Regions from separate parts of the Arthrobacter sp. AB6 genome, predicted to be linked through region 2. Evidence: riboswitches for the same ligand, from Rfam matches in the RefSeq annotation. Region 2 holds a riboswitch; the other holds the start of a gene.
The links. Region 2 has a riboswitch for glycine ahead of gcvP (aminomethyl-transferring glycine dehydrogenase). Riboswitches for the same ligand answer to the same signal wherever they lie in the genome.

Region 1 (3,401 bases), on a different contig from region 2:
CTAACGCGGACTTTTGTCGATGACGCAGAACCTGTTGCCGTCGGGGTCGGCGAGGACCACGAAATCGGGGTCCTCCGGATACAGGTCCCAGTCGACGTACTGGGCGCCCAGTGAAACCAGACGTTCCAACTCGGCGTCCTGATCGTCCGCATACAGGTCCAGGTGAATGCGGGGGTGCTCCTGGACCGGCGTTTCGCTCAGCATGAGTGCAAGCTGCGCTCCGGGGCCTGATCCCGGCACCAGGATTACCCACGTTTCGTCCCCTGGCTCCTGCGGGACGTAGCCGAGGGCGGCGTGCCAGAAGGCGGTGGCGCGGGCCAGGTCGTTGACGCCGAGGACGGTGCTGCCGATGCTCAACATCCGCCCAGCCTAAACCCGATTCACGGAACCTGTCCTGCCCCGGAGCCGGAAGTCGAGGGCTGCCCCGCTAGACTCGCCTGCATGGGGAACAACAACGCACCTGAGGACCGCAAAATTCCGCCACCTGCCCGGGTCCTTGCCGCCGTCGTGCCCATTGCCGGCCTCGCGGCGGTAATGGCAGGCGGCCTCGTCGCATGGAGCAACGCGAACGCCAGCTTCGGCTGGTTCGCCTACGCGCCGCTGGGCAACCAGCTTTTCACCGGCAGCGGCATTGCCTTCGTCACCCAAGGAACACAACTGGGGCTGGCAATGGCCGTCGTCGGGCTGCTCGTCCTGGCATTCTGGGCTGGATATCGGATCGGCAAAAAGGCCGCGCGCTGAAGAAGCACACATTGGAACCGGCGCCTCGACGCGCTGGCAGAACTTCTGGACGAGGAGAAACCGTCATGACCGAGAACGCCATCCGGCTCGAACGCCGCTTCGCGCACCCCGCGGACTCTGTGTGGGCCGCCCTGACCACACCCGAGCTGCTGGCCAGGTGGTGGGCGCCGGGCGACATCGCGCCGGTCGCCGGCCACCGCTTCACCTTGGACATGGGCTCCTGGGGCCAGCAGCAGTGCGAAGTCCTCACCGTAAACCCCGGCAAATCCATCACATTCCTCTTCTCGGAGGGCGTCCTGGACACCACCATCACATGGCGGCTTGAGCCGGTGGACGGCGGCACGGTCCTCCACCACGAACACGCCGGTTTCCGCCTGGACACCCCCATGGGCAGGCAGGCCTTTGAGGGCATGGGCAGCGGCTGGCCCGGCCTGCTGGCGCAGATCGACGGAGTCCTCGCCGGCTTCTCCAGACGCTGAAGGAGGCGCACGACGGCGGGCGCGTCCCGCCGTCGTGCGTCCTCCTCGAAGGGGCACGGATTTTGCATCCCGCCCCGAAAACCTGTATGGTGTGAGCCGTGTCACCGACCAGTGGCACGTGCTTATGATCTGCGGCGGGAGAGTCCTGCCGGTACGTTCTGCAGGCGCCGTAGGAGCAAATCCTCCCCAGGAATCTCTCAGGCCCACGTACCGCCGCGGCAAGGCAACTCTGGAAAGCAGTCCGGGCAACCGGGCTCACCGACGGTGCAAGTGGCGCCCCGCTGAACGGCAGGGCAACGCAAAACTCTCAGGTCCAATACAGAGCGGGGAGGAACCCGAATCGAAGTGGCACCGTTTGCCACCTGAATTATGGAGTTCCTCTCATGACGGTTCACTCGTCCCCAACCACCTTCGCAGACCGCCATATCGGCGCGCGCCGCCAGTCCGACATCGACACCATGCTCAAGGCCGTCGGCTACGACACCCTTGACGGCCTGGCGGACAGCGCGGTTCCGGATTCCATCCGCCAGGACAAGCCGCTCACCCTTGAGGGCGCCCTCAGCGAAGTCCAGGTCCTCGCCGAGCTCCGCAAGCTGGCCGGCAAGAACAAGATGGCCGTGCAGATGATCGGCCAGGGCTACTACGACACCGTGACCCCGCCGGTGATCCGCCGCAACATCCTTGAAGCCCCCGCCTGGTACACCGCCTACACCCCGTACCAGCCCGAGATTTCGCAGGGCCGGCTCGAAGCGCTGCTGAACTTCCAGACCATGGTCCAGGACCTTACCGCGCTCCCGGTGGCCAACGCCTCCCTCCTCGACGAAGCAACCGCCGTCGCAGAGGCCGTGCTGCTGATGCGCCGCGCCAACAAGTCCAAGACTGCGAAGGACGGCAAGACCGTCCTGGACGCCGACCTCCTGCCGCAGACCATCGCCATTGTGCTGGGCCGCGCCGAGGCCCTCGGCTTCGAGGTGGAAATCGCCGACCTCACGAACGGCCTGCCCGAGGGCGACATCAACGGCGTCGTCCTCCAGCAGCCCGGCGTCTCCGGCCGCGTCTGGGACCAGTCCGCCGTCATCGCCGAAGCCAAGGACCGCGGCGCCCTGGTCACGGTCGCCGCCGACCTCCTGGCGCTCACCCTCATCACCCCGCCGGGCGAGCAGGGCGCCGACATCGCCGTCGGCTCCACCCAGCGCTTCGGCGTGCCGCTGTTCTTTGGGGGACCGCACGCCGCCTATATGGCTGTCCGCGACGGCATGGAACGCACCCTCCCCGGCCGCATCGTCGGCGTCTCCAAGGACAACGCCGGTGTCCCGGCCTACCGCCTTGCCCTGCAGACCCGCGAGCAGCACATCCGCCGCGAGAAGGCCACGTCCAACATCTGCACAGCCCAGGCGCTGCTGGCCATCGTCTCGTCCTTCTACGCCGTCTACCACGGCCCCGACGGCCTGAAGGCGATCGCCGAAACCGTCCACAACAACGCCCGCGCCCTAGCCGCCACGCTGAAGACCGCCGGCCGCGAACTGGTGTCCGACACCTTCTTCGACACCCTCACGGTCAGTGTTCCCGGCAAGTCCGCCAAGGTGATCACCGCCGCCGAAGCCCGCGGCATCAACCTGCGCCTCATCGACGCGGACACCGTTGGCGTGTCCGTTGATGAAACCACGACGCCGGAGGTCCTCGCCGCGGTTGCCGTCGCCTTTGGCGCCGGTCCGGTTGTGTCCGGTGAGGGCTTCGAGCTGCCCGAATCGGTGCTGCGCACCTCCAGCTACCTGCAGCACCCGGTGTTCAACACGCACCGTTCCGAGACCCAGCTGCTGCGCTACATCCGCCGCCTCTCCGACCGGGACTTGGCACTGGACCGCACCATGATCCCGCTGGGCTCCTGCACCATGAAGCTCAACGCCACCGCCGAGATGGAGGCCATTTCCTGGCCGGAGTTCGCGTCCATCCACCCGTTCGCCCCGGACTCCCAGACTGCCGGCTGGCGTGAACTGATTGCGGGCCTGGAAGCCGACCTTGCCGAAATCACGGGCTACGACCAGGTGTCCATCCAGCCCAACGCCGGCTCCCAGGGCGAACTCGCCGGCCTGCTGGCGATCCGCGGCTACCACCACTCCCGCGGGGACCAGCAGCGCAACGTCTGCCTCATTCCCGCCTCTGCGCACGGCACGAACGCCG
Region 2 (3,401 bases):
GGCCAGCAGGCTGCGGGACGGCGACATGAACGTGGACTGAAGGGACGCGGCAGAGCTGGACAGTACCGCCATGGACATGAGGATGGCGAACGGACCCATGATGGGGGAGGCCAGTGCCGTGAAGATGTTTTCGTGGATCTCGGTGTTGTTCAGGCCGTTGCCGGTATCACCGACACCGGCGAACATCATGGTGGCGATGCTCACCGTCAGGTAGATCGCCAGGACGATCACGGCAGTCAGGGTCCCGGCCAGGCCCGCCGTCCTCTTGCCGTTGGACGTTTCCTCATTGACGGTCAGGCAGACGTCCCAGCCCCAGTACACAAAAATGGACAGTGAGATGCCTGCAGCGATCTGCCCGAAGGTCTCGATCCTGGTGACGTCGAACCACTCCCAGCTGAACGGGATGGCAGTGTCAGAGGCTGACCAGTTGGCAAAGGCCATGCCAACAAAGAGGCCCAGGACAACCAGCTGGAATCCCACCAGGCAGTACTGCACCAGCTTGGTGGTGTGGAGGCCGCGGTAGCTGACCCAGACGGCCAGGGCCACAAACACAAAGCAGGTCAGCACGTTCACTGCCTTGTTTGCCGCCAGCCCGGCGAGCTCCGGCGAGCCCGTCAGCTGCGAAAGGAAAAGATAGAAGAAGTCGACGGCGACTCCCGCGAGGTTGGAGAGCACAATGATGTTGGCCGCCAGCAGGCCCCACCCGCCCATCCAGCCAACCCACGGGCCGAAGGCCTTGGTAACCCAGGTGAAGGTGGTGCCGCTGTCCGGGGAATCGGCGTTGAGTTCCCGGTAGGCGAGGGAGACCAGGATCATGGGGATGAAACCGATCAGGAAGATGACGGGCAGTTGGAGCCCGGCTTCATTGACCGTGGGGCCAAGGGCGCTGGTCAGCGTATAGGCCGGGGCGATGGTGGAAATCCCCAGGACGACGACGGCGAGGAGTCCCAGCTGACCGCCCTTCAGTCCCTTGGGGCTGGTGCCTGCGGTTGCCGGCGAGGCACTCCCGGAACCATGGGCGGATGTGCTGGTGCGGATGGTCTCGGTCATGGCACCACTTTCTGGAGAAGTTGAGACGGCGGTCACTATATGAATGGCGTTCATTTAGTATGTCGATACACGGTCCTGGAAGCAAGGAAAATAATGAACGCTGTTCTTTTATTTCGGATGTGAGGGATTTAGTAAGCTCACTGAGAAATTCCCTGCCGGCCCTCCGCCGTGCCGGCTGGTGCTGGTAGCGTCGGGCTTACTGGACCAATTGAGGAGGATGCATGAAAGCTTCACCGACACTGACCAACAACCTGCAGGCCGTGCTCGCCGACCTGATCGAACTGCACATCCAAGGCAAGCAGGCACACTGGAACATTGTGGGAACCAACTTCCGCGACCTGCACCTGCAACTGGATGAGATCGTTGACGCTGCCCGCCAGTTCGCCGACGACACCGCCGAGCGGATGCGGGCCCTCCACGCCCTGCCGGATGGCCGCAGCTCCACCGTGGCCGGGTCCACCAGCCTGGCCCAGTTCCCGGAAGGCCTGATCAGCACCAAGGACGCGATCGAGCGGATCGTGGCCGCCCTTGAGGCCGCCGTTGGCACCATGCGCAAGGTTCACGATGAGGTGGATGAAGAGGATCCCACCACCGCGGACCTGCTGCACGAGTTCATCGCCAAGCTGGAGCAGTTCGCCTGGATGGTCAACGCCGAAACCATGAAGCCCACCGCGAGCGTTACTGCCCCCGACTCCAAGTAGCCACGCCTGGCCCAGGCCAAGCACCCGGCGCCGGGCGTACTGTCCGGCGCCGGGCGCCGTTTTCAGCCTGTTCCCAGGCTGCGGTCACGGTGCCATCTCTGGAGCGGCTGCGGGGCTGGCTGACATTTGCCCCCGGGCCCGCGGCATAGGAGAATTGGGCTGTGTGCGGGCCGTTACCGGTGCGCAAAGACAACCCAAATGAATAGCCTTTGATCTGCGGCGGGAGAGTTCTGCCAGAAGGTACAAGCAGGCGCCGTAGGAGCAATACCTCCCCAGGAATCTCACAGGCCCATGTACCGCCGCGGCGAGGCACCTCTGGAAAGCAGCACGGCGTCCGCTTCGAGGTCCGGTCCCCGGATCTTGGCTGTTGTGCTCACCGACGGTGCAAGCGGTGCCCGCGTGTTCAGGCAACGCGGAAACTCTCAGGTCCAGATACAGAGCGGGGAGGACCCGAATCGATGTGGCGTACCCTGCGCCGCCTTAGTTATGGAGTTCCTCGTGACTGTATCTCCGGCCTCCGCCGTTCCGGCCACTGCCACCCAGGCAACTGCCGAACCCGCTTCTGCCGCCACCTTTGTTGACCGGCACATCGGCGCAAGGCGCCAGGCCGACGTCGAAACCATGCTCAAGGCCGTGGGTTACGACACCGTGGACGCGCTGGTTGATGCCGCCGTCCCCAAGGACATCCGGCAGGACTCCGCGCTGGAACTGTCGGCCGCCCTGAGCGAAGTGGAGGTGCTGGCTGAACTGCGCCGGCTGGCCGCCAGGAACAAGACTGCCGTGCAGATGATCGGCCAAGGCTACTACGACACCGTGACGCCGCCGGTGATCCGCCGCAACATCCTTGAGGGCCCTGCCTGGTACACCGCGTACACGCCCTACCAGCCCGAGATTTCCCAGGGCCGCCTCGAAGCGTTGCTGAACTTCCAGACCATGGTCCAGGACCTCGTGGCTCTGCCCATCGCCAATGCATCCCTGCTGGACGAAGCCACCGCAGTGGCCGAGGCAGTGCTGATGATGCGCCGGGCCAATAAGAACGCAGATGCCCGGGACGGCAAGACCGTCCTTGACGCGGACTGCCTGCCGCAGACCATCGCCATCGTCAAGGGCAGGGCAGAAGCGCTCGGCTTCGAGGTGGAAGTGGCCGACCTTTCCAGCGGCCTGCCCGACGGTGCCATCAATGGCGTGGTGCTGCAGCAGCCCGGCGCTTCCGGCCGCGTCTTCGACCACGCCGCAGTGATTGCCGACGCCAAGAGCCGCGGCGCGCTGGTTACCGTGGCCGCCGACCTCCTGGCCCTCACCCTCATCACCCCTCCCGGCGAGCAGGGCGCGGACATCGCCGTCGGCTCGGCCCAGCGCTTCGGCGTCCCGCTGTTCTACGGCGGCCCCCACGCGGCCTACATGGCTGTGCAGAAGGGCCTCGAGCGCTCCATGCCGGGCCGCCTTGTCGGTGTATCGAAGGACAACGCCGGCTTTCCCGCCTACCGGCTGGCCCTCCAGACCCGCGAGCAGCACATCCGCCGCGAGAAGGCCACGTCCAACATCTGCACCGCCCAGGCGCTGCTGGCCATCGTGGCCTCGATGTACGCCGTGTACCACGGCCCGGAGGGCCTGAAGGCGATCGCCCAGGCCGCGCACTCCCACGCAAAG

Region 1: linked by a shared signal. The riboswitch ahead of gcvP (aminomethyl-transferring glycine dehydrogenase) and the one ahead of gcvP (aminomethyl-transferring glycine dehydrogenase) in region 2 are both predicted to bind glycine.

Annotation. Positions count from the first base shown of each region.
Region 1 is NZ_JAUZVL010000003.1:4,391-7,791, reverse strand. It holds gene Q9R30_RS02775 (VOC family protein) at 1-360, opposite strand; gene Q9R30_RS02780 (S8 family serine peptidase) at 1-23, shown strand, start outside; gene Q9R30_RS02770 (hypothetical protein) at 442-741, shown strand; gene Q9R30_RS02765 (SRPBCC domain-containing protein) at 807-1,220, shown strand; glycine riboswitch at 1,346-1,443, shown strand; gene gcvP (aminomethyl-transferring glycine dehydrogenase) at 1,604-3,401, shown strand, end outside.
Region 2 is NZ_JAUZVL010000037.1:3,290-6,690, reverse strand. It holds gene Q9R30_RS18985 (APC family permease) at 1-1,050, opposite strand, end outside; gene Q9R30_RS18980 (Dps family protein) at 1,272-1,751, shown strand; glycine riboswitch at 1,962-2,060, shown strand; gene gcvP (aminomethyl-transferring glycine dehydrogenase) at 2,238-3,401, shown strand, end outside.